DNA from 3 places in the Psychrobacillus sp. Z16_25 genome. Region 3 is predicted to be linked to each of the others. Evidence: riboswitches for the same ligand, from Rfam matches in the RefSeq annotation. Region 3 holds a riboswitch; each other region holds the start of a gene.

Region 1 (11,020 bases), on a different contig from region 3:
TGATTACTCGTTGCATATGCCGGGAGAGGCAGAGATTTCTTCTATCACAGGGGAAGCGGGGAAAGAGCTTAGCTACACGCTGGAGGATACAATGCTTCATGTAACTCCAGATAAAAAACTTCATCCTGGAGAGAGCACCACCTTAAAAGTAGAATATATGCTTATGCCACCGGTAAATGGGCAACGTTTAGCGCATGTAGATAATAATTTTTATCTGGCGTTATGGTACCCAATGCTGGGGAGGTATACGGATAGATGGGATCTTCATCCTTACTATCATCATGGAGAATTTTACGATACGGGCTATGGAAATTATGATATCACTTATAAGCTGGCTAGAGAATATTTAGTAGCGAGCTCCGCAGAGGATGGGGAAATAAAACCTGTTAAGCAAGGAAGAATACATGCGAAGAATATAAAAGACTTTTACCTAGCATTGCTAGACCCGACAGAATGGATTTTTGTAACAAACCAAGCAAATGATACGGAAATGCGATATTTTTATCCGTACGATGATAAAGATACACTGAATAAAATTGCTTTAGATGGACAAAAGGCATTCCTATTTTTAGAGGAAAACATCGGGGATAATCCTACAAAGGAAATAGATGTTGTCGTAAATAATAATGGGATGGAGTATCCTAATATTGTTGAAATATGGAATAGGAATGGGAGATATCACTTCGTCTTGGTACATGAGCTTGCTCATCAATGGTTTTATTATATGGTGTCGAGCGATTCGTATGAGGAGTCTTGGTTAGATGAAAGCTTAACTACTCTCTTAGAATCTACCTATACGACGCAGTTATACAGTAGCGAGACAGGGGAAAAGATAGGCTTTCGTGATGCGGAAATTCATGCTTCTAGACATAAAGCGTTTCAAAAAGAACATGCCAACATTCCGGTTACAGAATTTGGAATGGTACATGGCCCTAGCTTATATGGGAAATTCCCTATCATATTAAGAGAGTTTTTCAAGGAGCAGGGAGGCCATGAAAAAACTATTGAGTTTCTATCTGCATATTTTAACGAGTTTCAATTTGAATATGTTGATACGGAAGCCTTTGTGGAGTTTTTCAACGAATATCACGGGGAAGATCATACAGAATTTCTATCAGAATGGTTAATCTTAGAATAAAAGAAAGGGGATGACTTCGAAATGTTCGAGTTCATCCCCTTTTCTTAAGGGTTTCCATTTCATTGATCAAGAGGTCCAGCTTTCTTTGGATATCATCTAGTTGCTTAGCTGAAATTGAACTATTGTTCTTTTCTTTCTTAGAAGAAGTGGAAGAGTTTCTTTGCTCGTTTTCTTTTAGCTCAGAAATAACGATGGCGTCTGCGAAATTTTGAACAATAAAACCTAAAGTAACCAGAATAGAACCTAAGAAGCCGACGGTGACTCCTAAGCTAACGGTCCCCTGCTCTTGAGCATTGTTTCTAGCTGCTTGGTTTGCTTTGCTGCGTGGCATTTTTCATAATCACCCTTTATACACTTTTTAATACTATATGTCAGAGGGCGCAGATTCGTTATTTCTTATTTTGTACAAGCTGGTGCTCGAATGCATAGATGACAGCCTGAGTTCGATCATTCACCTCGAGCTTCGATAAGATATTACTTACATGTGTTTTGGCAGTCTTCAATGCGATAAATAGGGTATCCGCTAGTTCTTGGTTTGTTTTCCCTTCAGTCATCAACAAAAGGACTTCTAACTCTCGATCCGTCAGCTCCTCATGTAGAGCTCGGTTAGAACCTTTTCTCATCCGCTGCATCATTTTATCGGTAACCTCAGGCTCTAGTACTGCACTCCCAGTTAACGTTTTACGGATAGAATCAGCAATATGAGAGGCTTTGGAGGTTTTCAATAAATAGCTTATCGCACCAGCCTCCAAGGCAGGATATACCTTGTCGTCATCGATGAAGCTAGTAACAACCATCACTTTAGCTTCCGGCCATTTGGATACGATTTCCTTCGTAGCCTCTGCACCGTTCATTATAGGCATGACCATGTCCATCAAAATGATGTCTGGCTTATGTAAAAGAGCCAGGTCGACTGCCTCCCGTCCGTTCGTAGCCTCCGCTACTACCTCCATATCAGGCTGTGATTGAAGGTAGGCTGCTACCCCAATTCGCACCATTTCGTGATCATCCGCTAATAGTATTCGGATCATTGCTTGCTTCCTCCTCGCTAACTGATAGGCTATTTACCTCTGTGGAAATAGGAATTTTTACTTCGACAATCGTGCCTTGAGAAGGGACGGAAACAACCTTACACGTACCTCCTATTTCAACCGCTCGCTCTCGTACACTTTGTATGCCATAGGAGCCATTTTTTCCTTCTCCTGTCTCGAACCCAACCCCGTTATCTTGTACTCGGAAGATGGCTAGGTTATCTCGCTCTACAAAAAGCACATCCAGCTCTGTCGCTTTCGCATGGCGTAGCGTATTGGATAAGGTTTCTTGTGCGATGCGGAATAAATGATCCTCTGCGCCTTTTGAAAGAGGAACCTCCTCGAGCCGATAGCGGATGGTAAAGAGAACCTTTGCCTGAAGCTCCTGTAACAATTCCTCCAGCCCTTCTTTTAATGTTTTATTGTGAAGGGCAGCTGGACGTAAGTGAAGCAGTAATGCTCGCATTTCGAGCTGGGCCTGCTGGACAATCTTTTCGGTCTGCATGAGTGTCTTCGGGGCCTCACCGCTTTTTGCCTCCTCCATCTCTACCATCGTGGAAAGAAGCATAGAAGCAGCAAATAGCTGCTGCGATACCGAATCATGGAGCTCTCTGGCAAGACGCTGGCGTTCCTGTATAATTTGCTCTTGTATTATTTTTTCTTGCGCTTCTGCTTTTTCGTCAGTAATTCTCTGTAACGTTTTTCGCTGAGTAAGGATAAGGGTCTCGAGTTCTTTTGCTGTCACATGCATTCTCTTTGAATACGTGATCCTTTTTTTCGGAGGTTTATACGTCTCCGGATGAATAAGGGGACGCAAGGTTGTTTCTATCCTTTTTTCCTGATTTCGTACCTTTTGAAGGGTGTTAAATGAAATAAGAAAGCTAATGATAGCAGTAATAATGATAATCCAAGCTCCAAAAGGCACCTCTGCATACGTGTCACGTAGAAGGGACCACCAGGCTTCTTCGTTTGGCCATCCCCATATAACATATAAGACCCCAATGATTAATAGAAGAAAATAAAGAAAAATAGAGATACCCTGTCCTAGAAAGATTTTCATTTTCTAATCACCTCGATATCCCCAATCCATGTGGAAACAATGATAACAAGATCGGATGTGTGTGTAACATCGTCCCTGTAACCATCTTTAAGTAAGACAGTATGGTTCCAAAGACGTTGTGGTCCTCGGCCGAGAAGGTTTGCTTCTCCGATTACGGTTGCATAATGTATTCTTACTGGAATTTCATAAGGAATATGAATAGTAACTTTCCCAAAGGATTGGCGGATTGAGATAAAAGAAGTGCCCTTTGGTAGTACGGTTTCTGTTACATCTATTAAAAAATCACCATAAAAGCTTTGGACGTGTATATCCTTCCATTCGTAAGCTTGAAAGGGGGTTGTTTGGGTGGAAAACAGCTTGTTTTGTATCACTTGATCTGGAATATCCTCATATAACTTTTCGGTAGGTCGTATAACGTCTGTAACAGGTTCATTTTTCCAGAGCTTATAAAGAAAATAGGAGATAATCCCGACAACGAAAATTCTTAGACTCCACATAGAGAGAATAGCGATGACTAATAGAATAAATCCTGTCCAAAATAAGCTTTTGGATTGCTTGCGGAGACTAAAGTACATGAGTCCGAGTCCGATTAATACCAAAATAATATTTCCATTTCCAAAAACAACTGCCTCTATAAAAACAAGAAAAACAAAACAAATGAGTAAGAATGCTAGCTTATTTGTCTGGTTGTCTCTCATATTTGTTTTCCTCCCTTCTAGACTTACAAGTGAAGGAGAAGGCATAAGCCTTCTCCAGTATCTACTAAATAGTTTACACAATTTCCTGCTTGGTTTGGTTGTTTTTTTCTAATATTTCTAGGCGCTGTTCCATAGAAGTAATTTCATGCTCTTTGTCTATCTTCTGACCAAGGCGTTCTATATAGCTTTCCATTTGATTGAACGTAGCAAAATTTTGTTGCTTTGATTCAGGGTGGAGCATACGATCCATTTGTTGATGAGCTCTTATTACATTTTCTTTCCCCATAAGCTGAAGCTGGCGGACTTTCATATCCTTGACCTTATGCTTCATTTCTTCATATTTGCGCTCTAGCTCAAAGAGCTCCTGTGTAGTCTGATGAATAGTGTTCTCTACTACCGCTGCGCGTTCCTTATAAGCTGACACCTCTGCTTCGGCGAAGGTGATCAAATCATCTTCTCCTGCAGTTCGTGCAAGCTCTGCTTGTTTCTGGCGTTTTTCGACCATTTGAATCGTTTCTGCTAACTCTTTTTCGAGCTCTGCTTTTAATTTTCCTTGTCTTTCTAACAATTTCCCTGTCTGCTCCGTTTGTTTTTCCGCTTCTCGGATGTATTGATTAAGCATTGCGATTGGGTTTTTCTCTTCTTTTTTGTCAAATAGTTTATGAAGATCTGCTTCTATACTATATTTTAGTCTTTGTAATAATGTTGCCATGTTCGTATCCTCCTTTATTTGTATAAATCGTTCCATTGCTTTTCAAAGTTAACAAATGGATCATTTGTATCTAGCTGAGAAATAGAAGAGTGATTCTCTAGTTGCTTCCATTTTTTCACGATGTAATAAAGTGCTCCAATTGCTATAATTCCAAGCAGGCCTGGAATATTAGAAACGGCTGATAATAAGCCGATGATACCAATTATTGCCCAGAAAACTTTTAATAGGGTGGTATTACTCTTTAGATAAAAGTGAGCCCCTGCTATCACAAATAAGCCGGAGATACCGAGACCTAGAATTGCTCCAAGTGTAGAAAGAGCCGTAATGCCTGCAATAATTCCTGCTACTACTAACCAGAATTTTTTCATGTGTATGTTCCTCCTCTCGTACTGTATCTAAAGCTTACCAGCTGTACGGTTTCTACTAAACGGGCTTAAAAAGGATTTTCTTCTCGGTCTAGAGGCGTAGAAGGAGGAAAAACAACATTTCTGTTATACTAATTGAAAAAGTTAAATAATGGAGATTACAAGGATGAAGAAAATCGGAGCTATAATATCTGTACTCGTTTTATATGGAGCAATTGTCTTTTATTTTGGTTGGAATGTATGGGCATGGCTGAATTCTTACTTCTCAGTGAATATTGTATTGTTTAGCTTTGCGTGGGGATTGATTGCATTTTCCATGGTTTTAGCAAGGCTGAACCATCAACTAAAATTCTTTCAAGTTATTGGTGCTTATTGGATGGCTATATTGCAGTATGGCCTGATTCTTATCCCGCTTGGTACAATAGCAGCCTTTTTGTTCCCTGAAAAAATCGGGACAATTGGCTGGGTTATTTTCCTACTATTCCTTTCTATCCTCCTGTATGGTTCCTATAAGGCCTATACACCGGTAGTAAGAAGGTTATCTATCACCATCCCTAAAAAGGAATCTACTATAGAAGAATTAAAGGTAGTGGTTGCATCTGATTTCCATCTTGGTTTATTATCCAATAAGGCACATTTACAAAGGTTTGTCCGAATATCAAATGAGGAACAGCCGGATTTAGTATTATTAGTAGGGGATCTAGTAGATGATGATCCTATCTGGTACGTAAAAAATGGCATGTCCGAAGTGATGAAACAGCTAACTTCCACGTATGGTATTTATGGAGTGCTAGGTAATCATGAATATTATGGAGGGAAAATCCCACAGCTAGTGGAAGAAATGAAGGGCTCCAATGTTCGAATGCTGTTAGATGAAACTATAGAAGTAGCAAAAGCGTTCTATTTAACAGGTAGAGAGGATCTAACGAACAAACACAGAAAGAGTTTAGAGGAGCTGAGTCCTGAAAACAGGAATCTCCCTTGGTTTGTCATGGACCACACACCTTCTAATTTACTGGTACCCGAAAAGGCAAATGTAGATCTTCATGTCTCAGGTCATACTCATTTAGGACAAATGTGGCCAAATCACTTATTTACGAAAAGGATTTTTGAGTTAGACTATGGATATAGAAAAAAAGGAGCAATGCACGCAATCGTATCCTCCGGTTTCGGTTTTTGGGGACCACCAATTCGAATAGGGAGTCAGTCCGAAATTTGGTCGATACACATTATGTTTAAGAATGGAGAGTTTTAATGGAAGCATGGGTTACAGACTGGATGAACCAGTTTGGCTATTTTGGTGTTTTTATCTTAATTTTGTTAGAAAATGTTTTTCCTCCTATTCCATCTGAGGTCATCCTTACGTTGGGAGGATATATGACTGCAACTACTAGTATGACGAAGCTAGGGGTAATTATTGCTTCGACCCTAGGTTCTGTATTAGGAGCAACGCTTCTTTATGGATTAGGTCTTTTACTAGATGTAGAAAGATTAGAAAAGATTGTGAAGAAATACGGAAAGTTTCTTCGTTTAACAGTAAGTGATATTCATAAAGCGGATGCTTGGTTCGATAAATATGGACCTTGGGCAGTATTCTTTGGTAGATTGGTGCCACTGATTCGAAGCCTTATTTCGATTCCAGCCGGTATGTCTAATATGAAATTTTGGTTGTTCCTATTATTTACTACATTAGGAACGCTGATTTGGAATACGGTTCTTGTTTCAGTTGGAGCAGCAGTCGGAGAAAATTGGGAAGACATTGTAGCGTATATGGATATTTACTCAAATATCGCGTATACACTTATCGCAATCGGAGGAATTGCTTTCTTGTTTTGGTATTTTAAAAAACGTAACTAAGGAGATATTATGGAGATTCTAGAATTATTAAAAGCGTTAATCCTTGGCTTTGTGGAGGGAATGACGGAATTCGCACCGGTTTCTTCTACAGGGCATATGATTATTGTGGACGACATGTGGCTTCAAACAAAGGAATTTTTAGGTGAATATTCAGCGAATACATTTAAAATAGTTATTCAGCTAGGATCCATCCTAGCGGTAGTAGTCGTTTTCTGGAAACGATTATTAAGCTTAGTAGGCTTATATAAAATAAAGGATGTAGCGCCAGGAAGTCAGTTAAAGCTAACGCATGTAATTGTTGGGCTTATTCCAGCTGGAGTGCTTGGTGTGTTGTTCGAGGACTACATAGATGAGCATTTGTTTACAACAGAGACAGTACTAATTGGTTTAGTGCTAGGTGCCATCCTAATGATAGCTGCAGATAAGTTCGGTCCAAAGAATCCGAAAACAAATTCATTGGATAAAATTACTTATAAGCAGGCAATCCTCGTTGGGTTGATACAATGTCTATCTTTGTGGCCAGGTTTTTCAAGATCAGGCTCTACTATTTCGGGTGGGGTTCTATTGGGGATGAATCATAAGACTGCGGCAGACTTCACGTTTATCATGGCAGTGCCTATTATGGCAGGTGCTAGCTTCCTATCACTGGTGAAAAACTGGGAGTACATGGATTTAAATCATCTCTCGTTTTATATCGTAGGATTTGTAAGTGCATTTATCTTCGCTTTAATATCAATACGCTTCTTCTTGAAGCTGATTGATAAGATTAAGCTTACACCATTTGCAATCTATCGTATTGTTTTAGCGATTATCTTGGCGATTATTATTTTGTAAGTAAAAACGAAAGAGGCTTTGGAAATTATCCAAAGCCTTTTTATTTTGATGCCAAGTGCTTCCACGTAATTCCCCAAATGCTTGTCAGAGCAAAGAGAGGTGCTTGTGCTTTCTTATTCATTTACAAATGTATTATGGACACGCTTGGATACCATGAAATAGGCAATCCAAATAATGGACAAAACAAAGGAGGAAACACTGATAGAAGCTGACTCATTGTCCGTACTTACATTGTTAATGAGTATTGCATCAACGATATCCAATATCATACTAAGAATGAGATAGGAAATAATTGCTTTCGGGAAAAATTTTTTCTTTTTAAAGAAAATTATGATTAAATATATTGAAATAAACAATAAGAGAGCGTTACAAGCCATTTCGAAATAAATAGCTTTCTCAAAATGAGGGTGCACTTCTGGGGAGGTGACCACTTCTGTCCATTCACCAGAGTTGATTAATAAGAAAGATATGATAAAATATCCGACTGAAAATATTACAGTCAAAAACAAATATATGATAGGTAATAGCAGCCAACCTCTAATTCCTTTCGGTCCTTCCTCGTAATGCTCTTGCTCTTCTAATGGTTGAGTCATTTTATTCTTCCTCTCTCTAAATTTTCCAATATCACTTTCCATTATATTGTAAACATAAATATTCTATAAGGAAAGACTTTCTTCCTATGTACAAGTTTAAACACTATATGTTAGGGTTATTAAGTAAATAAAACACAATATATTGTACTGATAGATGATTAGGTACCATTACGGTTTAATAGGGAATTCGGTGAAAAGCCGAAGCTGTCCCCGCAACTGTAAGTGTGGACGACTGTTGAAAATGCCACTGCGATTTATTCGTGGGAAGGTCAACAGGAGGAAGAAGCACGAGCCAGTAGACCTGCCTAGTCGTCGAAAAAGCAACACTTTCTTCGGGGGTTGAGAGGTGGGAGCGAGGACTTTTATAAATATGTCTTTTTGTTTCCTACTTTTAAACGTAAGCACTGACTCGGCCGAAGAGGCTATGGTTAGTGCTTTTTTTGTTGCTCAAATAAAGGAGGAGTTCATATGACAACGTCAATAAAAACAGAAAAAGCAGTGCAGTTAGACAAATTATCCAAAGAATTTGGAAAAGAGAAGCTTACCCCACTCCTGACCTATCAGCAAAAGTGGCTAGCAAGACATGATGACGACCATAGCTGGGCTCGTGATATGTCTCTTCATGCACTCAGCCTACTAGACGAGCAAAGCCCTTACTGGACATTTGTCGCAGCTCGAATTTATCTTTGGGATATTTATGAGCAAGTAGCTGATAACCGTAGAACAAATGTTGAAAAAGTATATCTTGGTTTCCTGGAAAATGTTAGAAAATTAAGTAATCGAGGGATTTATGACAGAAACATAATGGAATCCTACTCCGACGAAGAACTACAAGAACTGGCGGAAGTAATTGTTCCGGAAAGAGATAATTTGTTTACTTATATTGGCCTCAAAACCTTGCTCGATAGATATGTAGCAAAGGATTTTAATAAAGCGATTGTAGAGTTGCCGCAAGAGCGCTGGCTGGTGATCGCAATGACTTTAATGAAAGAAGAAACAGAAAAGCGGCTAGAAAAGATTAAAGAAGCATATTGGGCAATGAGTAATCTCTATATGACTGTAGCTACACCTACTCTTTCGAATGCAGGAAAGCCCCATGGTCAGCTATCGAGCTGCTTTATCGATACAGTGGATGATAGCCTTCAAGGGATTTATGACAGTAATACGGACGTCGCTACTCTATCCAAATACGGTGGTGGAATAGGCGTCTATATGGGGAAAATTCGTAGCCGTGGCTCTTCTATACGAGGATTTATAGGAGCATCAAGCGGAGTATTACCTTGGATTAAACAATTAAACAATACAGCAGTCAGTGTGGACCAGCTAGGGCAGCGACAAGGAGCGGTAGCAGTATACCTGGATGTTTGGCATAAGGACATCTTTACGTTTTTAGATTTACGGCTAAATAACGGAGATGATCGCTTAAGAGCACATGATATTTTCACAGGTATTTGTCTACCTGATTTGTTTATGGAAAAAGTAGATGCGAGAGAGGATTGGCATTTATTTGACCCACATGAGGTTCGTACAGTAATGGGATATTCGTTAGAGGATTTTTATGATGAAAAGAGAGGGAGCGGCTCTTTTCGTGAAAAATATACAGAATGTGTAAATCATCCGGAGCTATCAAAAGAGACCGTACCTGCAATTGAGCTGATGAAACGAGTTATGCGCTCTCAATTAGAGACAGGCGTACCTTTTATGTTTTACCGAGATGAGGTGAATCGTCGAAACCCGAATAAGCATGAGGGGATGATTTATAGCAGTAATCTATGTACAGAAATCTTCCAAAATCAAAGCCCGACCATTTCTGAATCCATACAGCTAGACGGAGACACCATTGTTACTCGGAGACAGGCGGGAGATTTCGTTGTCTGTAACCTCTCCTCTATCAATTTAGGTCGTGCAGTGCCGGATCACGTGTTAGAGCGGCTAATTCCTATACAGGTGCGAATGCTTGATAATGTGATCGATTTAAACATGATCCCAGTTCCACAGGCGGAGCGTACAAATGCTAGGTACAGAGGGATTGGCTTAGGGACGTTTGGTTGGCACCATCTACTTGCGATTAATAGTATTCGCTGGGAATCGGATGAGGCGGTAGAATTTGCAGATAAGTTATATGAAAAAATAGCGTATCTAACCATTAAGGCTTCCATGGAGCTAGCAGAGGAAAAAGGGGCCTATCCTTTATTCCCGGGGTCTGATTGGCAAACTGGTGCCTATTTCGACCAGCGTGGCTATGAGGATGATAAATGGATGGAGTTAAAGAAGCAGGTGGCAACATGCGGAATGCGTAATGGCTATCTCATGGCTGTTGCTCCAAACTCGTCTACTTCTATACTAGCTGGCAGTACTGCGAGCATTGATCCTATCTTTCAAAAATTTTATTCGGAGGAAAAGAAGGACTATAAAATTCCGGTAACTGTTCCGGATTTAAATAATGAGACTACCTGGTTCTACAAATCGGCTTATTTTATTGACCAGCATTGGACAATTAAGCAAAACGCGGCGAGACTGCGACACATCGACCAAGGGGTGTCCTTGAATTTATACGTGCAAAACACCATCAAAGCGAAGGATTTACTGGCATTACATTTAGATGCTTGGAACAGTGGCCTAAAAACAACCTATTATGTACGATCTACATCCGTAGAACTAATAGAATGTGAGTCGTGTTCAAGCTAATGAAGGCACTAATTTCTTATCTTAGTTATAGCGGAAATACAGAG
Region 2 (11,020 bases), on a different contig from region 3:
GGCTTTTTTCTCGCGGGTACTGTCTTAATACTCTTTAATTTATTGCTAGAACAGTCACCAGAGGAGTCAAGGACATACTGTATCACAACATATAATGTATTGCTGGCTCTTATTGCTTTCATTGCACCACAAGTGGGTATCTTCCTTTTAGAGTTAATGGGGATGGATATTGCAATGTTTATCAGTTCGGCCCTGCGTTTATTAAGTGCCGGAGGATTCTTTTATGTGTATATTCGACAGCGTAGACGTCAAGGATAGGGAAAGGAGGCTTGTAGCATGAAAATATTCTTACCCATTCTTGCGGTAATATGTTCATTTATTTCTCTACCTATCTTTATTAGTCCTGAGACATTTGGAGAAGAATTTAAAGGAAAAGAAGTTACTAATTTTCATCTAATTTACGAGGAGAAAACAATAGAAATTGGTATGATAGGTGATATTCTTCTCCATAGTCCACTATATCACTATCCAAATTTCCTTCCTTCATTTGAAGCGGTAGAAAAAGAGCTTGCAAGCATTGATTTTTTATTAGCAAATCAAGAATCTATACCAGCCGGAGTAGAGTTTGGATTGTCGGGTTATCCAAACTTCTCAAGCCCTTCTCATATTATTCGAGATTTAAAGAGGTTAGGGGTCGATCTAATTTCTATTGCTAACAATCATACGTTAGATCAAAAGGAAGCCGGCTTATTATCAGCCATTCAAACAATGGAAGAGGAAGAAATGCCCTACTTGGGGGCTTTTAAATCGTTAGAGGACCAGCAAAGAAACCGTATATTTGAGGTGAAAGGTGTTTCGATTGGATTTTTAAATTATACCTATGGCACAAATGGCCATACAATTCCGGAAGGCAAAGAGTACTTAATCAATTTGATTGATCCGGAAAAGATAACGAGTGACATCCAAGATTTAAAGGAGAAAGCAGATATTGTAGTGGTAAGCATGCACTGGGGTAATGAATATGAGCTTGAAACAAATAGCACACAAAGAGAACTAGCCAAGTTGATTTCTGAGGCAGGTGGTGATATTATTTTTGGTCATCACCCACATGTTATCCAGCCATATGAAAAGATTGTATCTTCTACGGGAAAGGAAACACATGTATTTTATTCTCTAGGAAATTTTTTATCTGCTCAGCAATTTGACTATACAAGCATCGGTGGTATAGGGAAGGTAGAAGTGAAGCTAAAGAAAATACAAGATAAAAAAATAATCCAAGTGAAAAACCCATCATTTATACCAACTGCAGTAGTAAAGGGAAACCCTTATAAAATTTTTCCGTTAGAAGAAGTATCAAACCCAGTTGTATCTCCGGAATGGGTACAAGAACATGTATTTAATCAGTAGGAGGGAGTGTATGAAGGAATCCGAATTTGATCGATTACTGCGTATTCAAACCAGCGGGCTCAAAGAATTCAGATATCAAACGACTCATTATCATCGTTACGAAGCAACACCTTATGTCGCATTAGAAACGTTGTTTGAAGAATACCCTATTAATACCTCAAGCTGGTTCGTGGATTTTGGATGTGGAAAGGGACGATTCCCTTTCTATGTTCACCATTTTCTACATGCCTCAGCAACAGGTATAGAAATGAATGGACAGCTTTACCAAGCAGCCATGGAGAACTTAGCAAATTACTTAACAAAGGCAAAAATCTCTAATGCGACTCTTAGTTTTGAATGCTGTCTAGCCGAGGAATACGAGATAAACCCTCAGGAAAATGTATTTTACTTTTTTAATCCCTTTTCTACCGCTATATTTCGAAAGGTTATCCATCGTATATTGCGTTCTGTTGAACAGTCTCCAAGAGCGGTGGATGTCATTCTTTATTATCCAACGGAGGCTTATCTGCAATTTCTAGAGACTGAGACTCCTTTTCATTTTTTTCGAGAGGTGAAAGTCCCCGGGATGTATGAGCGAGATGAAAATGAAAGATTTATGATTTATCGGTTCTAATGATAAAGACATTATTATTTTTAGGGATTGCTATTAATGAATAGGAAAGAAGATGACTCCTACACAGCAAAGGAGTCATCTTTTCATTTTTCTTATCGTACTTATTTCAAACAATGCATAGCAGCTTCTGCTTCATACCAGGGTACCTTGTATCCTGTACCTTTCGCACAAAAGATAGAGGTGGATGTATATTCAGGATCTGCATCCTTGTTATAGCTGATTTTTTCGATTACCTCGTTTGTATTATGGCAGATGTCATAGCCGCTAAATTGTAGGTTTAGTACTCCCTTGCCGTGTGTGTAAGATGCAAACGTTGTACTGTAATGCATAAAGGTAGCCACTGGTACCTTCCCCTTCACTACTACCTTGTCTCCTAATGTTTCCGGAGGCTCAAAAGTGCCATGAGCTAGTTGTATATCGGATAATACTTTTCCGATGAGATCTTGCTCCACTTTTATCTTAAAATCATAATAAGGCTCTAAAAGTATATTTTTCGCTTTTTCTAAGCCTTGCCGTAGTGCCCGATAAGATGCCTCTCGAAAGTCTCCACCTGATGTGTGCTCATTATGCCCGCGCCCTGTTAACAAGGTAATCTTCACATCTGTTAAAGCAGAGCCTGTTAGTATGCCATGGTGATCTTTTTCGAGTAAATGATGTTTCACGAGGTTCTGATTACCAATTGATAAATCATTAGCATGACAGACATTATGAAAGCTAACGCCACTTCCACGAGGTGTTGGTTCTATGAGTAGATGGACCTCCGCATAATGCTTTAACGGCTCGAAATGCCCATAGCCCTTTACTGGCTCCTCAATCGTTTCTTTATAGAGTATTTTAGGCTCTCCAAAAGTTACATCTAAGGAAAAGCGTTCCTTCATAATTTGGATTAGTACCTCTAGTTGTATGGTGCCCATGACATGCACGTGAATTTCTTGAAAATGCTCCTCCCAGACAACAGATAGGGAAGGATCCTCTGCGTCTAACATCTTAGAATACTGCAATACATCCTTAACTGAGATGGTAGGATCAAATTCTACCTTCGATTTCAAGGTCGGAATTAATTCGAAGGAGACTTTTTCCTCCTGACTACCAATGATTTCTCCGATAGCTGCATTGCTTAATCCGATTATCCCAATAAGCTCACCGGCCACTGCCTGATCTACTGTCTTAAATTTGTTTCCATTATAAGTGCGCAGCTGGGTTACTTTTTCAGATGACTCTCTGTATGTTAATACATCTCTAACTCTTAATTTTCCCCTAAGAATTTTTAAAAAAGTGATTCGACTACCAGTGTCGTCATGCCGAATTTTATACACTCTCCCTACAAACTCTTCCTCCGAGGAATAGCTTGTTATTGTCAGTTTATCTAGAGAGGCTAAGAATTCTAGTACACCAATATCCTTTAAAGCGGAGCCGCTTGCACAAGGGAACACCTCACCTTGCTGAATCATCCTTTGAAAGGCATTTGTCCAGAGTTGCTGATCAAAACCACTTTCCATATAAACGTCTAATAGTTCTTCATCTCTCTCTGCAATGAATTCAATAAGCTCCTCCGTATACAGATCATCAATCTTGCATACTTCAGAGGAAAGACTTTCTTGTATTTCTTTGAAAACTTGATCTGGGTCTGTATCTATATAGTCTGTTTTATTAATAAAAAAGAAGGTAGGCACCTGGTGCTTTCTAAGAAGCTGCCATACTGTTTCCGTATGCCCCTCTACTCCATCTACTGCACTGATAAGAATGATTGCGTAATCCATCGCCTGTATCGCTCGCTCCATCTCAGGAGAGAAGTCGACGTGTCCAGGAGTATCTATTAAAAAATACGTAGAATTGTTATAGGTAAAAGTTGCTTGATCGGCGAAAATCGTAATCCCACGATTCTTTTCAATAGAATGTGTATCTAGAAAGGAATCCTGGTGATCAACTCGCCCTCTTTGTCTAATTGTCTTTGTATGAAATAGTAACTGTTCTGAAAAGGTTGTTTTTCCTGCGTCAACATGCGCAAGAATGCCAATTGTTTTATACAAAAAATCACCTCTGTTCTATCTCTTCATTATAGCAAATGAAGGTAGAAGAGAGGTGAACCCTTAAGAGAAGCTCTTTAATGTATTCATTTTTACTTTTTTTCTTTTTCTCCAAAGAAGCCCAATGCTTGGGTAGAATAGAAATACTAGAAGGAACAGAACACCAACCATGCCCGCCATCATCCCTGCAATGGAAGTATTCCAGAGCTTCGCAACATAATAGCCTGATATGGCCGCAGTTACTCCAAAGATCATACTCCAAGTAATCATTCCGCGGACACTTTTACTGATTAAATAAGCAGTCGCTGCAGGTCCGATTAACATGGCTACTACTAGCACTGCCCCTACACTATCAAAAGCAGAAACTGTTGTTAACGAAACAAGGGTCATATAAGCATAGTGCATGACGATTATTGGAAGCCCAATTGACATCGCAAAGACAGGATCAAAGGTAGTCACTTTTAGTTCCTTATAAAATAGGAACAAAAATAAGATATTTAGCGCCAAAACAAATAGGAGCATCCAAACTGCTTTTGGCATTTCAAAGCCAAAGAGACTCCATGTATCCCATGGAACAAATGCTATTTCTCCCATTAGAACATGCTCTACATCTAAGTGAACATTTCCTGCGAACAAGGTGATGAATAAAACACCAAGAGCAAATAGAGAGGTAAAGACTACCCCGATTGCGGCATCCTCCTGTAAACCGCCTGTTTGGAGCAATTGTACAAGATAGGTGGTAAGTACCCCTGCAATTGCAGCCCCTACTAGCATCCAGAAGCCATTTAATGATTGAGTCACCATAAAGGCAACAACAATGCCAAAAAGCACGGTATGACTAATAGCATCAGCAATCATAGCTGTTTTTCTCAATATGAGATATACGCCTGTCATCCCGCAGGTAATGCCAACCAAGGAGCCGGTAAGTAGGACCCAAAACTCATTCATGGCTAGTCACCTCTATCGCATGCTTTCTTTGCTTGAAGGCAAGCTTCTTTCTATATTTAGATATAAGCCCTCGATTCGGGGCAAAGAAATAAGATAAGAGAAAGAGAGATGCTGCACAAAGCACAATAATAGGACCAGTGGATAAGCCAGTTTTCAAAGAGCTTACAAACGTACCAAAGGCTCCTGACAGACCACCAAAAAAAGCACTTGTTACAAGAATCACACCTAGATGATTAGACCAAAATCTGGCTGCAGCAGCAGGGATGATAAGCATAGCGGCCATCAAAATAACCCCTACTGCTTGAATTCCGGTAACAATAGTGAGAACGGTAAGAGCAGTCAAGATACTTCTTAGACGTTCAACGGGCATTCCAATCCCCTTTGCAAAGACTGGATCAAATATCATGAGCTTCCATTCCTTAAAGAATAAAAGACACATGCTAATAATTAATAAAGCACTTCCTGAAAGCCAGATGAGATCAGTCTTTGCCATAGTTGCCGCTTTTCCAAAAATAAAATCGTTTAATCCACTTTGGTTTCCGGTGCTGCTTTGGTTAACGATGGTGATAAGCACAATACCAATCCCAAAAAACACAGATAATACTAGACCGATTGCGGCATCTGCTTTTATCTTAGAATATTGGATAATCCATTGGATTACGTAAACAGATAGAGTGGCAGTAATAGCAGCTCCAAGCATGAGAAGCGGTAAATCCTTCGATTGGAACAATAAAAAAGATAAAGCAATTCCAGGCAACGCTGCATGAGCTGCAGCATCTCCCACCAGGCTTTGTTTTTGAAGAAAAGCAAAGGTCCCATTAAGACCAGCAGCAATACCTAATAAAATTGTACCTACTAAAACCCAGAGTAAGTTTCCTGTTATCACGGACATTCACCTCTCTCACTTGATGATGCTTTCTTTTGTCTGTTCCATAAAAAATAACTTTCCTCCGTATGCTTCCTGTAATTTATCCTTTGTAAAGGTTGTTTCAGTAGGTCCAGAAGCTGTTAAAGTTTGGTTTAATAAAATAATCCAATCAAAATACTCAGGAGCTGTTTGTAAGTCATGATGGACGACAAAAACAGATTTTCCTTGAGCTTTAAGTTGTTTCAGAATTTGTATAATGGTTCTTTCTGTAGCAGCATCTACACCGACAAACGGTTCATCCATAAAATATACTTCTGCTTCCTGTGCCAATGCTCTAGCCAGAAAGACACGCTGCTGCTGCCCCCCGGATAGCTGACCAATAGAACGGTTAGCATATGCCTCCATTCCAACTGCTCGTAGGCTCTCGAGGGCAATTTGTTTATCCTTTGCAGACGGTCTTCTCATTATTCCGACATGACCATACCGTCCCATTAGAACCACATCTATAGCGTTTGTTGGGAAATCCCAATCTACTGCATTTCTTTGGGGGACATAACCGACTTTGCAATCTTTAGGGCGAAGTGGCTTTCCAAGTATGCTCACCTCACCGGTTTTATTAGGGAGCTGGTTTAAAATAGCTTTTAACATCGTAGACTTACCTGCTCCATTAGGGCCAATAATTCCGGTTATTTTTCCAGCAGGAACTTCGACACTTATATCCTTGAGTACTACCTTTTCCTCATAAGCAACGGACAAATGCTTTACCTGTAATGCATTCATGATGTCTTCACTCCTATTTTAGTGAATCTACAATGGTATTTACGTTATGCTTATACATTCCGATATAAGTGCCTTCCTCTGTTCCTTCAGGTCCCATAGCATCTGAATAAAGTTCTCCGCCAATTTTTATGGAGTGTCCTTTTTCTTTTGCACCTTCAATCACTGAGTTCATTGCTTTATCGGATACACTTGATTCTATAAAAACAGCCTTAATATTTTGGTCCACCAAGAAATCTACTACATTCTGAATATCTTTAATACCATATTCGGATTCCGTGCTAAGACCTTGTAGACCACGTACCTCAAGGCCATTGCTGTTTCCAAAGTAATTGAAAGCATCATGTGCAGTTACTAAGACGCGCTGGCTCTCTTGGATTTCGCTCATTCGTTCTTGTGTCCAGTCTTTTAAGCTATCTAGCTCTTTAAAGTAGGCAGCCTCATTGTTTTGAAAGTCCTCTTCATTGGTTTTTATTTCATTTACCAATGTTTTGGTGATTTCTTCAGTAGCAAGCTTCCATAACTGGATATCGAACCAAATATGTGGATCGAACTGACCTGGATAGTTTGGGTCTTCCAATAACTGGTCTTCGGGCAATGCTTCACCGATTGCCACTACTACCTTATCTTTTTTCATCTTCTCAAAGATTTCACTCATTTTGCCCTCTAACTCTAGACCATTATAAAAAATCATATCTGCATCCTCTAATAGCTGAATGTCTCCTTGTGTTGCTTTGTAAAGATGAGGGTCTACCCCAGGTCCCATAAGTGACTTAACCTCGACATGTTCTCCACCAATGTTTTTAACAGCATCTGCGACTTGACCTGTAGTGGCTACAATAAGAGGCTTATCTGAATCAGCTTCCCCTACATTTTCATTACCGTTACAACCTACAACAAAAAATACCGCAACAAACAATAACCAAAGTTTTTTCACAAACAACACTCCTTTTCTTTTATATTAATTTATTTCCCGGAGGAAACTTTTAAAACAAAAAAATTTTTATTTCGTTATAACTATATTATTTCCTAAAGGAAACTTTTGTTCATAAGGTTAACACTAATTGTTCGACTTGTCAAAATAATCTATGTAGGTGGATGAAAAAAGGTGAACAAAACATCGCAATTTGGAAAAGAACTAGATGTAGCCTGACTTTAAGATTGGAAGAGAAGGAAGAGGGATGAAATGGATAAAAAAAGTAGACGTACTTTCTAGCTGACTAATAAAGCATACTGCCAAATTTTTAATCCCTGCAACACAATATACAAAATATTTTGATTATAATAAAGTTAGAAATAAAAATAGAAAAAGGGAGTGGAGCTGTGGAAGTATTAGTAGATAGAGTAAAGGACATTATTAAGCCTTCAAGAGGAACATGGGGAATTATTCTAGAAAATCTAGTCACCGGAGAAAAATGGGAGCTAAATAGCGAGGAGCTTTTTTATGCAGCAAGTGTAATCAAGGTACCAATTATGGCTTCCGTTTTTACGAAAGAAGAGAAAGGGAGTTTTTCATTAGATGACCCTTTCGTTTTGCGTAAGGAGGATTTAGTAGGAGGCTCGGGAGTTCTTCAACACCTAACACCAGGTACTTCCTTGCCAATACGAGATTTGGTCACGCTGATGATTATCCAAAGTGACAATTCTGCTACTAATATGTTGATTGACCTAATAGGAAAGGAAGCGGTTGTCTCTTTTATGAAGGAAGCTGGAATGGAGCTTAGCACGTTCTATAACAAGCTCATGATGAACAACCCAAATCCAAAAGGATATAACATGATAACTGCCGCTGATATTGCGATACTGCTAAAGAAAATAGCTAGGAAAGAGCTAGTGAGCGAGAAAGCCAGTGAGGAAATGCTACGTATTATGAAGAAACAGCAAATCCAAGACTGTCTACCGCAAATGTTTCCATCACCGTACTCCAATTATAATAATGGCCGCCCAGCTTGGAAAATGGCGCATAAAACAGGATGGGTTCCTGGAACAAGACATGATGTAGGAGTTTTATATGTAGGAGATAACCAGCTGGCGATAACGGTCTTATCGAAGGAAGAGGATGATCTTGTATCTAAAGCCATTTTAACTGAGATAGGAGCAGCTGCTTACGAATATCTAGCAAATAAAAGCTGAAGAAGGTGTAGTAACTACCAAGTTAAACGAAGAAAGCACTCACATCACAAGATAGTGGGTGCTTTCCATTTACTAAATCTTCATCTCAGCATCTTCTGTTTTTGATTCTCCAATTAGCTCATAAAGAACCTCCTGATAGGCATTCTGTAATTGAATAAGATTTGCTTCCTTTGTTAGCTCCTCAGAGTTTTGAATATCCTGTGCTAAGGAACTAAGTATCTTCTCTAAAGTAATCGAAGCATTCGTGACAGTGTTATAGAGTAGCACCTGCTTGAACTGCTCTTTGTATTCCTCTTTTGACATCCTACTTTCTCCTTTCCAATAAAGTGAAACTTTGATTGGTGGGGGTTTCTTTCATCCCCCGCCATTCATTAGTTGAACCAATCGGGCTTTTAGGGACAGTTGGTCTCCCACTTAGCTGTCTCATTTCTTTCGCCATCTTGAAGTGGGAGTCTTACTGTCCCTTAATGCGGGATAAAAAAAATCTTCCCCTTTAAAGAGGAAGATGTTCGTGAATAAGAATACGGCAACATATAAAACCATTTGGATAGGAAAGAATAGACTTCTTCCAAATCCATCTGTGAGTATACGGTTTGTCGTACCATGAATCCTTCAAGCAATAGCTTGACGATCACTGAACACCCCCTATCCGCGTAGGTTTTTGGTGTGTACTAAAATTAGGCAGGTCTCCTGGCTTATGGTCATTGCTTTACTTTCCCTTCCCATTACAAGTAACAGTGGTTAAAAGCTTGCTCCCATTTACAGTTGCGGGACAGCGTCGGATTCTCACCGAACTTCCCTTTTAAGTTCTTCTCTCGAAGAGCACCTAATTCTACACAATATGAAATTACATTCTTACTATATCATACGTTCGTTACTTTGTTATTTTAAATCGTGAAGTATGGACCGAGCTGCTTCTCTCCCTGAGAATAGGCAGCCTCCTAAAAAGGTGCCCTCTAGTGCTCGGTAGCCATGCATTCCTCCGCCACCAAAACCTGTTAGCTCACCTGCAGCATATAATCCGGGAATTTGCTTTCCGTCTTTATTTAACACATGACCCCCTAAATCCGTCTGTAGGCCGCCTAATGTTTTACGAGTCAGGATGTTCAAACGAACAGCAATCAACGGTCCTTGTTTCGGGTCTAATATTTTGTGGGGTGCTGCCACTCGAATAAGCTTATCACCAATATAATTACGTGCTCCTCTTAAGGCGGTTATTTGAAGGTCTTTCGTAAACTTGTTATCCATTTCTCGATCTCTTGCTACAATCTGTCTATGGACATCCTCATATGTTAGTAGAGTGTTTCCGACAAGTGAGTTCATTCCTGCCACAAGGTCCTTTAGATTATCTGCTACTATAAAATCCTCGCCCTTCTCCATAAATGCTTTAACAGGAGCTGTTGGACCTGGAAGAATACGCTTTAACACTTCCTTCACGCTTTTTTCTGTCAAATCAGGGTTTTGCTCTGAACCAGATAAAGCAAATTCTTTTTCGATAATCTTTGCTGTAAGAATGAACCACGAATAATCATAGCCGGTATCTTGAATTGCTTTTAAGGTACCCAATGTGTCAAAGCCAGGAAAGTTGGGGGCAGGGAATCTGTTCCCTTCTGCATCTAACCAAATAGAAGAGGGACCGGGGAGAATTCGAATGCCGTGATTTTCCCAAATAGGATTCCAGTTTTTAATCCCTTCCGTGTAATGCCACATTCGATCTTTATTCACCCAGCGTGCCCCGGCCCTTTCGCTTATCTCAAACATTCTGCCATCGACATATGCAGGTACGCCAGCAATCATATTTTTAGGAGGGGTACCTAACCAGGACGGCCAGTTTTGACGAACGAGCTCTAAGTTAGCACCGATTCCACCAGTAGTTAGGACGACTGCTCGAGCATTGAATTGAAAAGAGTCTATTACCTTTCGAGAGCTGGCTTCTCCTCTTTTCGCATCAGAGGGTTCAAGGACTGAGCCTTTAATCCCTATTACTCTCCCCTTATCTACAATTAATTCATCTACACGGTGCCTTGATTTATAGGTTACAAGTCCGGTTTCCATTCCCTTTCTTACGATTGCCTCAAAAGGCTGGACAACCCCGGGTCCTGTTCCCCAAACAATATGGAATCTAGGGACTGAGTTTCCATGCCCCTCCGCTAAATACCCTCCTCGCTCTGCCCATCCCACTACAGGGAAGAAGCGAATTCCTAGGCCATGTAGCCATTCTCTCTTTTCTCCAGCAGCAAATCTTACATAAGCTTCGGCCCATTTCTTTGCCCAATATTCTTCTTCATTGTCTTCGTCAAAGCCAGC
Region 3 (11,020 bases):
CATACATCCCATGTCCAAAGTAAACAGTATTTAAATACCCCTCTAAAAGCTCCTCTTTTTCGTAAAACAGCTCTAATCGATAGGCGTAAAGCGCTTCATTTATCTTACGTGTCCACGTTTTTTCGTGAGTCAGGAATAGATTGCGGGCATATTGCTGGGTAATCGTGCTGGCACCCTCCACTTTTTTTCCTGCCTTTACATCCTTTAAAAGTGCGGAAGCAATTCGTGAATAATCAAAGCCGTTATGCTCATAAAAGTCTTTATCCTCTACAGCGATTGTTGCTTCAGCAACAAAAGGTGAAATGTCATTTAATGTGACCCAATAACGACGTTGGTCTTGAAAACGATCTCCTATCACATTCCCATTGCTATCTAAAAATACGGAGGAGATGGGCACCTGAATAAGAGGTGCACCTTCAATTTGCGCATATATTCGTAAGGTGACAAAGGCGCTAATCACCGCACAGATGGCTGCCACAGATAATAGAAAGAACCGTTTAAAACGTCGTGATCTGGTAGCTTTTTTTCGGTATTCTCTACGTCCCATTACATCTTCCCCGTTCAAATGTGGTATTTCTTAGTAGTATGAGAACAATAGATTTAAATTAAACGCAAATTAAAAAACTATTGCACTTTTGGTAAAAAGCACTATACTTTCTTTGTATTGCCTATTTTTGATACAATACATAAAATCAATACGCAAAGGAGATAGATAAATGGCTGGATTTTGGTTTACAGAAAAACAAACCGAGAATTTTGGCATCACGATGAAGGTAAAACGTACACTTCATTCGGAACAAACTGATTTTCAATTACTAGAAATGGCTGAAACAGAAGAGTGGGGGAATATGCTCTTTTTAGATGGAATGGTAATGACGTCTCAAAAAGATGAATTCGTTTACCATGAAATGGTTGCTCATGTTCCGTTATTTACACATCCAAACCCAGAGAACGTATTAGTTGTCGGTGGAGGAGACGGGGGAGTAATTCGTGAAATCATGAAGCACCCAAAAGTAAAGAAAGCAACTCTTGTTGATATAGATGGGAAAGTAATAGAATACTCGAAGAAATACCTACCTGAAATTGCATGCGAATTAGACAATCCACGTGTAGAAGTAAAGGTCGGAGACGGCTTCATGCATATTGCAGAGTCAGACAATGAGTATGATGTCATTATGGTAGATTCTACAGAACCTGTAGGACCAGCAGTAAATTTATTTACCAAAGGCTTTTATGCTGGAATCTCCAAAGCTCTAAAGGAAGATGGTATATTCGTAGCGCAGTCGGACAACCCTTGGTTCAAGGCTGACTTGATTCGCCAAGTACAAAAGGATGTGAAGGAAATCTTCCCAATCACAAACATGTACTTAGCAAATATCCCAACTTACCCAAGTGGTCTATGGTGCTTCACCATTGGATCGAAAAAGTATGATCCTTTACAAGTACCGGAAGAGCATTTCTTTGATATTGATACAAAATATTACACAAAAGAATTGCACAAAGCTGCTTTCGTTTTACCAAAATTCGTGAAAGACTTAGTAGGTGAGTAAGCGATGAGATTTGACGAAGCATACTCTGGCAATGTCTTTATTAAAAGCAAACAAAACTATGAAGAAGCAAAAGCCGTAATCTACGGAATGCCAATGGACTGGACGGTAAGCTATCGCCCAGGCTCACGCTTCGGCCCACAGCGTATCCGTGAAGTGTCTATTGGTCTAGAAGAATACAGCCCATATCTTGATAGAGAGCTAGACGACGTAAACTACTTTGACGCCGGGGACATCCCATTGCCATTCGGCAACGCAGCGAAAAGCTTGGACCTAATCGAAGACTATATCCGTCAGCTAATGAAAGACGACAAAATCCCAGTTGGTATGGGTGGGGAGCATTTAGTATCTTGGCCAGTAATGAAGGCAGTTGCAGAAAAATACGAGGATTTAGCAATCATTCATATGGACGCGCACACGGACCTACGAGTAGATTACGAGGGAGAGCCACTTTCTCACTCTACGCCAATCCGTAAAATTGCTGAACATATTGGACCGAAAAACGTCTACTCCTTTGGAATTCGTTCTGGAATGAAAGAAGAATTCCAGTGGGCAAAAGAAAACGGCATGCAAATCGCTAAATTCGAAGTATTAGAGCCATTAAAAAAAGTACTACCGACACTAGCAGGTCGCCCAGTATACGTAACCATTGACATAGACGTCCTAGACCCAGCACATGCACCAGGAACCGGAACAGTAGACTGCGGAGGCATCACAAGCCGCGAGCTACTAGCCTCCATCCACGCAATCGCAAACTCAGGCGTAAATGTAGTAGGCTTCGACCTAGTAGAAGTAGCCCCGATTTATGATCAATCGGAGCAAACCGCGAACACCGCGTCGAAGTTACTAAGGGAAATGATCCTGGGATTTGTAAAGTAGAATGTATATAACAAGTAGTTCTGCGGAGCTGAACGAAGTGAAGCGGAAGCACGACTGTTAATACCGCATCGAAGATTCTAAGAGAAATGATCTTAGGTTTCATTAAATAAACGGTATATACTGAATGTCGCTGCGGAGCTGAACGAAGTGAAGCGGAGGCACACAACCATCTCAGCTTAGAAAATTCAAGGGAATTGGTCATAGGCATCCTGAAGTAGAAAATACACGCTGAGTGTGACTGCATAGCTAAACGCAGTTTAGCGGAAGCATAACCACGAACACAGCATCGAAAATTCTACGCGAAATGATCCTGGGATTTGTAAAGTAGAATGTATATAACAAGTAGTTCTGCGGAGCTGAGCAGAGCGAAGCGGAAGCACACCACCATCTCGGCATAGTAAATTTAATGGAACTGGTCATAGGCTTCCTTAAGTAGAAAATGTACACAGGGTGTGACTGCGGAGCTAAACAAAGTTTAGCGGAAGCACAAAAGCAGAGTAAATTATTATTAAGACCTGTATCCGTGATTACATGGTAATCATAGATGCAGGTTTTGTTTTTCAGCTAGGTTATTTTCGTATATTTTGATACCTTTAAGATATAAGTGAAAATCAACTTGCGATACCATTAAATGGATATAATTTCTTCGTCTACAAAGCGGATTAACTTATAGAATGTATAAAAAAAGTAGAAGGGTAGTAACCGAAGAATACATAGCTAGGATAAAAAGAGGCTTAGCACAAAATGAATAAATCAGGGATAGTGATAAGCCGAGATTAGTTAATAGGAGTGAGACTTTGAATTTAAAGATTTTAGCATCAAATCTATCTAAAGTTTATATGCAGAATAAAAAAAAGAATGGGATTAACTACTTCAACATTCTTTATTTTATATGATATCGGTTTAGGGTTTGGTCCGTATGTTTTAGGCTTACTGGTACCGACAATGGGCTACCGTTCAATCTTCTCTTGGATGGTCGTTGTTATAGTGAGGGTGTTGATCCAAAAAGGATTAATGCTCTTTTTTGTTGAATTCTTTATTGGAGAAACGGCAGGTTAGCGGAAGAAGGATATGAATATAACATATCGAATAATTAATAAATGTTTTTAAAGCGAGTCTCTCATTTAGTAATTATTAACAGCAGTAATATGTAAATTTTTTTTTGAAACAATATTATTATTATAATATAATGAATGTGAAGAGAAAAATTGCAAAAAAGAGGGAATAGATAATGTTTAAAAATACAAGTTTGTGGACAATTGCTACAGCTATTATGACAGTTTTAGTCTATATTGATGGCTTATTTATTACTGGGAATTTTATGTTTACAATTCCTTTAGCTGTTTTAGGAGCTATTATTGCGATTATTGCATCTATACTTGAAAAAAATATATTTATATATTTGTTAATATAGTACTAGCGTTCATAGCATTTATATCGATTATTGTACTTTGGTAGTAGTGTAAAGAACGCTTTGTAGAGTGAAAATAAAAAAGTGCCTTTTTAGATAAAGACTTACATTTCTCGGATGCCTATATCTTTTAACGAAATAAGATAAAACTTGTGAAGGAATGTACTTGAACTATCTGGTGCGTTAGTTAAATAACAAGGACAGCCACTTCCTAACTGGAGGTGGCTGTTTTTACATATTAGATGAAATAAAGCATATACTCTACAGTCTTGATGGTAGCAGCAGGCGGCGACTCCGGTAGGATGAGTGGGACAGATAAGACATCGCAACGGCACGCGGTAGCGTTCGGTGATGGCTTATCGGGAGGGAAAACTAAGAGCGTCACGTCGTGTGACAACGTTTTCCTGACCAACATCCTGTTGGCCCTACGGAAAGCGTCCGCCTAGAGCGAACATCAACGGGAAGAGAAGAATATCCCTTTGTCAAATATACTTGATTAGAAGAGGTAAATCTTTATTAGCCTATAAACATCATTTAACTCATCGATTTCCCTAAACTATCTCCCAATGCCAATCATAACTTGGCACAAACGCTTCGTATAAGCTATAATATGAAGGTTATATATATGATAAATAAATGCTCTAAAAGGATGAACTGTATGTCTCAACCAACCAAAAAAACAGTAAACGTACATCTCTTATCCTCTATCCAGCATCCTGATATTCCAAAGGAAACGATAGAACTGCATACAACAGGAGAGCTTACCATCAAAGGTGGACAGCCTTACCTAGTGTACGAAGAATTACAAAATGAGAAAAATGTCCGTACAACTGTCAAACTAAATGAGGAAGCTGCATTAATTCTACGAAGCGGTGGAGTAAAGATGCGACTGCCTTTCCAAGTAGGAGAGCCACAAACAGGCAGCTATGACTCTGGATTCGGATCCATGATGATTATGACAAATACAAAACAACTTACCTTCTCAGAAGGACAATTTCAAGTGGAATATGAACTGATTGTCCAAGAGGAAGTAGTAGGAACATACTTAATCCAACTAACATATTCGGAGGCGGAATAATGAACGCGGTAGAACAAGTACAACAAGCAATGAAGGAAGCTTTGCATAAAGCGATTGTTAAGGCAGAGTTAGTAGCAGAAGAACAAATTCCTGCAATCCACTTAGAAACACCTAAGGATAAAGCAAATGGGGATTATGCGACAAACATAGCGATGCAACTGACAAAACTAGCAAGAAAGAATCCACGTCAAATTGCAGAAGCAATCGTAGAAAACTTAGACATGACAGGAACAATGATGGAGAAAATCGACATCGCTGGTCCAGGATTCATGAATATCACCATTCGCAAGGACTATCTACAAGATGTAGTAAAGGCTGTATTAGCAGAAAAAGAAAATTACGGTCGTACTAAAGCAGGTGCAAACGAGAAAGTTCAAGTGGAATTTGTATCAGCTAACCCAACTGGTGACCTTCACCTTGGTCACGCACGTGGAGCAGCTGTTGGCGATTCTCTATGTAACGTATTAGATTTCGCAGGCTATGATGTGTCGCGTGAATATTATATTAATGATGCGGGTAATCAAATCCACAACCTTGCTGTTTCTTTAGAAGTTCGTTACTTTGAAGCACTAGGCATGGAAAAAGAAATGCCTGAGGATGGATACCGCGGACAGGATATTATTGATATTGCTAACGACCTTGCAAAAGAGCATGGCGACAAGTTTATCCATATGTCAGACGAAGAACGCTATAAAGCATTCCGTACACATGGTTTAAAGGTAGAGCTTGCGAAGCTTCAAAAGGACTTAGCAGATTTCCGTGTGAACTTCGATAACTGGTTCTCTGAAACTTCTCTTTATGAGGATGGAAAAATTCAGGTGGCACTAGATAAATTAAAAGCGAATGGTCATATTTTTGAGGAAGAGGGAGCAACTTGGTTCCGCTCTACAACCTTTGGAGACGACAAGGACCGTGTGTTAATTAAGAGTGATGGCTCTTTCACTTATTTATTACCAGATATCGCATACCATGAGGACAAAATTGTTCGTGGCTTTGACCAGCTAATCAATATTTGGGGAGCAGACCACCATGGCTATATCCCACGTATGAAGGCGGCAATCGAAGCGCTTGGATACGAGCGTGAAAAACTAGAGGTTTCCATTATCCAAATGGTTCAGCTATATAAAGACGGCGAAAAAATGAAAATGAGTAAGCGTACAGGAAAAGCGGTAACAATGCGTGAGCTAGTAGAAGAGGTTGGATTAGATGCTGTTCGTTATTTCTTCGGTATGCGTTCCGGCGATTCCCATATGGACTTTGACTTAGACTTAGCGGTATCTCAATCCAATGAAAACCCTGTATACTATGCACAATATGCACATGCTCGTATTTGTTCTATCTTACGTGCTGCAGAAGAAAAAGGCATGGCAGCTTCAACAGCATCTCTTTCTTTATTACAAAGTGAAAAAGAAACAGACCTATTGAAGAAAATCGGGGACTTCCCGAGAGTGGTGGCTGATGCAGCGAAAATGCGTGCACCACACCGAGTAGCAACTTATATTCAAGAGCTTGCTGCAACATTCCACAGCTTCTATAACGCAGACAAAGTGTTAGACCCAGAAAATAAAGAGCTATCAGAAGCGCGTTTGGCTTTAGTAACGTCTGCACGTCAAACAATTGAAAATGCATTAAAATTACTTGGAGTTTCCGCTCCAGAGAAGATGTAACACCTTAAGAGGTTTTGGTTAAATACCAAAGCCTCTTTTTTATATCGACATTGAATCGAATTAGAGTATAATAAAGGCATATTCATATGTTGCATAAAGGTGCCCGAGTGTAAGCGCTTGGGTTAAAAGGGAAGCTGGTTAAAGTCCAGCGCGGTCCCGCCACTGTAAGTGAGAAATCACGAGCCAGGATACCTGCCTTTATGTATGTACACCCATTGCCTACGAGGATAGGTTTGGTGTAGATCGGCTCATGTTAGTCCAAGCGGATTTATACCTATATCTATCTCTCATCATCAGATGGGAGATTTTTTTATTGCACATAGGAGGAATGTAGAATGAAGAAGTTTTGGTTTGTACTGATTGCATCGCTGCTATTATTAGTGGGATGTGGATCGGAGGAAGAAACAAAGGTTGAAAAAGAGGAAGGTACACAAGTAGAGGTATCTGATACCGAGTTCCCACTGACACTAACGGATGCTGTCGGACAAGAGATAACCCTAGAGGAAGCTCCAGAGAAAATCATATCCATGATACCAAGCAACACGGAGATTCTTTTTGCGTTAGGCTTGAATGAAGAAATTGTTGGTGTAAATGAATATGAAAGCTACCCACCAGAGGCATTGGAAAAAGAAAAAATCGGTGGAATGGAATACAATATCGAAAAAATTCTTTCTCTAACTCCGGATATTGTGTTTGCACACGAATCCATTGTAGGGATGGCTGAATCAGGACTTCAACAGCTACGTGATGCGGGAGTGAAGGTTTATGTAGTTCAAAATGCAGAGGACTTCAATGAAACCTATACAACCATTGAGCAAATTGGTAGAGCTACTGGAAAGTTCCCAGAAGCACAGAAAGTAATCGAAGAGATGAAAGCCAAGGTTCAAGATATAACAGACAAGGTCTCACAGGTTGAGACAAAGAAGACCGTTTTTGTGGAAACATCCGATGCACCTGAAATCTACACGCCGGGTAACAACACGTTTATGCAAGAAATTTTAAATATGGTGAATGCAGAAAATGTGGTAGAGGATCAAGAGGGCTGGTTCCAAATTGACCCTGAAGAGATTATTACAAGAAATCCAGATGTCATTTTGGTTGCATACAGCTATGTGGATGGAGTTCAAGAGAAAATTAAAGCAAGACCAGGATTTGATACGATAACAGCAGTGAAAAATGATGCGATTGTCCAAATAAATGAAGATACAACTAGCCGACAAGGTCCTCGCTTGGCAGATGGTCTAGAAGAAGTTGCGAGAGCGATTTATCCGGAGGCTTTTAGTGAGTAAATTAAGGCTTGGCTACATCTTGTCAATTGCTTCTCTACTTATCGCAATTTGGCTTGGTGTATCAGTCGGCTCTGTCAAAGTTCCATTTAGTACCCTGTGGGATACGACATCCGACGAGGTAGCAGCTAATATTGTATGGCAAATTAGAATGCCGAGGGTACTGCTGGCTGGCCTAGTGGGAGCATCCTTGGCAATCGCTGGAGCTGCTTTCCAAAGTCTATTAAAAAATCCCTTAGCAGATCCATACACACTTGGTGTTTCATCGGGAGCTTCCGTAGGAGCTGTTGCTACATTATTTTTTGGACTTTCTGTTCCCTTTCTAGGTGGGTTCACTCTCCCGATTTTTAGTATGCTAGGAGCTCTTTGTACAATGCTGTTGGTAATGGGGTTTGCAAAGCTTGTCGATCGTTCCATGAAAATGGAGACAATCATATTGACCGGGATTATATTCAGCTCTTTCTTAGGATCCATTATTTCTTTAATGATTGCGTTAACCGGGGAAGAGCTTCGGCAAATTATCGGCTGGTTATTGGGAAGTGTGTCGATGAGAGGCTGGGAATATATAAAGCTAGCCTTGCCTTTTGTGATTGTAGGTTCCTTACTGCTTTGGTTCAATAGAAGAGAGTTAAATGCCATGCTATTTGGAGAAGAACGAGCATTACACCTAGGTGTGGATGTGAAAAAGAGGAAGCTGATGGTGTTAATTGGTGGTTCTATGCTGACTGGTGGAGCGGTTGCTGTTTCAGGCACGATTGGATTTGTGGGATTGGTTGTTCCACACATAACTCGGCAGCTGTTTGGCTCTGATAATAGACATGTGCTACCACTGAGCTTTTTGAATGGAGCTACGCTGTTAATCATTTGTGACCTAGTTTCACGTACTATCATTTCACCAGCAGAGCTACCAATTGGAGTAATCACAGCCTTTATCGGTGCTCCGGTCTTTGCTTTTATTTTCTTCCGACAACGAAAGAGAGGGAGCATCTGATATGCTGAAAATAAATAATCTATCTGGTGGCTATGATCAGAAAATAGTCGTGCATAATGTTTCCTTTCAGGTGGAAAAAGGAGAAATGCTAGGCATTCTAGGTCCTAACGGAAGCGGGAAATCAACGCTTCTCAAGCTTATGAGTAGAATATTACCTGCAAAGGAAGGAGAGGTAATTGTTGATAATAAACCTTTACTTTCTTATTCATCTAAGGAACTTGCCAAAAAACTAGCGGTGCTTCCACAGCTGCACAACCAGTCTTTTTCACATAAAGTGAGGGAAACCGTTGCTTTGGGTCGCTATCCGCACCAAAGCAGCTGGTTTTCTACCTGGTCAGAAGAGGATGAGCAGGCGGTAAAGAAGGCAATGCGACTAACTGGCATTGAGGAATATGAGCACCAGCTCTTAGAATTAATGTCGGGTGGAGAGCAGCAAAGAGTATTTGTAGCCCAGGCCTTAGCTCAACAAGCCCCTATTTTATTATTAGACGAGCCTACAAACCATCTAGATATTGCACATCAAAAACAGCTGTTGGATACGATCAAAACACAAGCAATTGAAAATGAACTGACAGTTGTCAGCATCTTTCACGATATCAATCTTGCCTCCTTATATTGTGATCGACTGATTTTAATGGACCGAGGGGAAATAAAGGTAATTGGACACCCGCAAGAGGTAATAAAGAAAGCGATTGTAGAGGATGTCTATAAAGCGAGAATTAGTACCACTCCTCATCCGGAAAAGCCTAAGCCTCAAATTACACTTTTACCTGATGTGAAAGAGGAATCAAAGCAACGTTTTATTTCGAAGGAGCACATTAAAATATTTCCAGAATATGTTTTATTTCAATCTGAAAAGAAGCTTAAAACGTGGTCCTCTGCTGTTGTGAATGCAGGAAGCGGTTGGTACAGCCATTTTCTAAATAGAAGAGTTAGCCCGCACTATGCATGTGACAATGTACAAGCAGAAATGGAACAATACCTCCAAACGCATGGCTTCCAGCCGACAGATACAGTAGCCATGATGACAGCGGTAAATATAGAGGATGCAGTTATCAAGGAATATGAAACAAACTTTGGCAGTATTATCGTAATGGTTACAGCTGGGGTAGGTAATGCCGTAGATGTAGCAAGAACGCATGAAATAGAAACCTTTCCTACAGTGGGGACGATTAATACCTGGGTAATTATTAACGGAGAAATGACCGAAGAAGCTTTTATCCAAGCCGTAATGACGGCAACCGAGGCAAAAACAAAGGCATTGGTTTCAGAGGGAATAAATGATAAGCGAACGAATACACCAGCTACTGGTACTCCTACGGATAGCATCTTAATCGCCTCCACTCAAGAAGGGGAAACTATCCCTTATGCTGGTCCAGTAACAGCACTTGGCAAAAAAATAGGCCAAGGCGTTTTTGAATGTACAGTGGAAGCAATCCAAATTTATAAGCAAACAAAAGGGTTGTAAGAGAAGGGAGCGGGACGAATGAAAATCTATACAAAGACAGGCGACAAAGGGCAAACAGGCTTAATAGGTGGCAGAACGGATAAGGATGATATACGAGTGGAGGCTTATGGCACCATTGATGAGGTAAATTCATTTATTGGCAAAGCAATAACAGAGCTTGATCCAACCAAGTTTGCAGATATTTTAGAAGACCTGGAGACAATCCAGCACGAGCTATTTGATTGCGGTGGAGACTTGGCGAACGTCTCCAATCGCCGTGTGTATAAGATGACAGATGAAGCAATTGAAGCGATGGAACAAAGAATCGATGTGCTCGTAGAAGAAGGTCCGGTTTTAGAAAGATTTATATTGCCGGGTGGCACGCCTGCTGCAGCAACGCTTCATATAGCGCGTACCATAACGAGGAGAGCAGAAAGGCTAACGGTTACCTTAATGAAAACACAAGAGGATGTACCAAGCGTCGTTCAAAGATATTTGAACCGTTTATCAGATTACTTATTTGCTGCAGCTAGAGTGGCCAATGTACGAGAAAACGTTCCCGATGTGGAGTATGTACGCAGCGCAAAGGTATTTAAAAATGTAGGTAGTGATAAAAAAACGGATTCATAAGATTTGTATCTGTTGAAAAGTTAGTTAAGAAACTGTACTTCATTATTAGCCCTGTCTAATAATGTGGTGCAGTTTTTTATATGT

The links. A riboswitch is a leader RNA that binds a small molecule or an ion and turns the genes downstream of it on or off. The one in region 3 is predicted to bind cobalamin.
Region 1: another riboswitch for cobalamin. It lies ahead of AC1VU3_RS11390 (ribonucleoside-diphosphate reductase subunit alpha); the one in region 3 lies ahead of AC1VU3_RS06535 (ABC transporter substrate-binding protein).
Region 2: another riboswitch for cobalamin. It lies ahead of AC1VU3_RS07505 (hypothetical protein); the one in region 3 lies ahead of AC1VU3_RS06535 (ABC transporter substrate-binding protein).

The regions. Positions count from the first base shown of each region.
Region 1 covers NZ_JBXEOV010000010.1:1,620-12,639, reverse strand. Annotated here, with positions in the region: gene AC1VU3_RS11445 (M1 family aminopeptidase) at 1-1,138, shown strand, start outside; gene AC1VU3_RS11440 (hypothetical protein) at 1,170-1,469, opposite strand; gene AC1VU3_RS11435 (response regulator transcription factor) at 1,528-2,169, opposite strand; gene AC1VU3_RS11430 (sensor histidine kinase) at 2,144-3,229, opposite strand; gene liaF (cell wall-active antibiotics response protein LiaF) at 3,226-3,927, opposite strand; gene AC1VU3_RS11420 (PspA/IM30 family protein) at 4,001-4,639, opposite strand; gene AC1VU3_RS11415 (lmo0954 family membrane protein) at 4,654-5,007, opposite strand; gene AC1VU3_RS11410 (metallophosphoesterase) at 5,171-6,259, shown strand; gene AC1VU3_RS11405 (DedA family protein) at 6,259-6,861, shown strand; gene AC1VU3_RS11400 (undecaprenyl-diphosphate phosphatase) at 6,871-7,695, shown strand; gene AC1VU3_RS11395 (DUF2569 domain-containing protein) at 7,809-8,288, opposite strand; cobalamin riboswitch at 8,432-8,611, shown strand; gene AC1VU3_RS11390 (ribonucleoside-diphosphate reductase subunit alpha) at 8,757-10,976, shown strand; gene AC1VU3_RS11385 (flavodoxin) at 10,964-11,020, shown strand, end outside.
Region 2 covers NZ_JBXEOV010000005.1:82,753-93,772, forward strand. Annotated here, with positions in the region: gene AC1VU3_RS07460 (MFS transporter) at 1-258, shown strand, start outside; gene AC1VU3_RS07465 (CapA family protein) at 277-1,347, shown strand; gene AC1VU3_RS07470 (SAM-dependent methyltransferase) at 1,358-1,960, shown strand; gene AC1VU3_RS07475 (GTP-binding protein) at 2,062-3,990, opposite strand; gene AC1VU3_RS07480 (metal ABC transporter permease) at 4,051-4,935, opposite strand; gene AC1VU3_RS07485 (metal ABC transporter permease) at 4,928-5,827, opposite strand; gene AC1VU3_RS07490 (metal ABC transporter ATP-binding protein) at 5,837-6,583, opposite strand; gene AC1VU3_RS07495 (metal ABC transporter solute-binding protein, Zn/Mn family) at 6,597-7,517, opposite strand; gene AC1VU3_RS07500 (serine hydrolase) at 7,904-8,713, shown strand; gene AC1VU3_RS07505 (hypothetical protein) at 8,786-9,016, opposite strand; cobalamin riboswitch at 9,377-9,558, opposite strand; gene AC1VU3_RS07510 (FAD-binding dehydrogenase) at 9,596-11,020, opposite strand, start outside.
Region 3 covers NZ_JBXEOV010000004.1:147,967-158,986, reverse strand. Annotated here, with positions in the region: gene AC1VU3_RS06570 (transglycosylase domain-containing protein) at 1-547, opposite strand, end outside; gene speE (spermidine synthase) at 717-1,550, shown strand; gene speB (agmatinase) at 1,554-2,426, shown strand; gene AC1VU3_RS06555 (hypothetical protein) at 3,285-3,485, shown strand; gene AC1VU3_RS06550 (hypothetical protein) at 3,658-3,840, shown strand; gene AC1VU3_RS06545 (YwiB family protein) at 4,496-4,915, shown strand; gene argS (arginine--tRNA ligase) at 4,915-6,582, shown strand; cobalamin riboswitch at 6,663-6,796, shown strand; gene AC1VU3_RS06535 (ABC transporter substrate-binding protein) at 6,918-7,871, shown strand; gene AC1VU3_RS06530 (FecCD family ABC transporter permease) at 7,888-8,859, shown strand; gene AC1VU3_RS06525 (adenosylcobinamide amidohydrolase) at 8,861-10,327, shown strand; gene AC1VU3_RS06520 (cob(I)yrinic acid a,c-diamide adenosyltransferase) at 10,346-10,936, shown strand.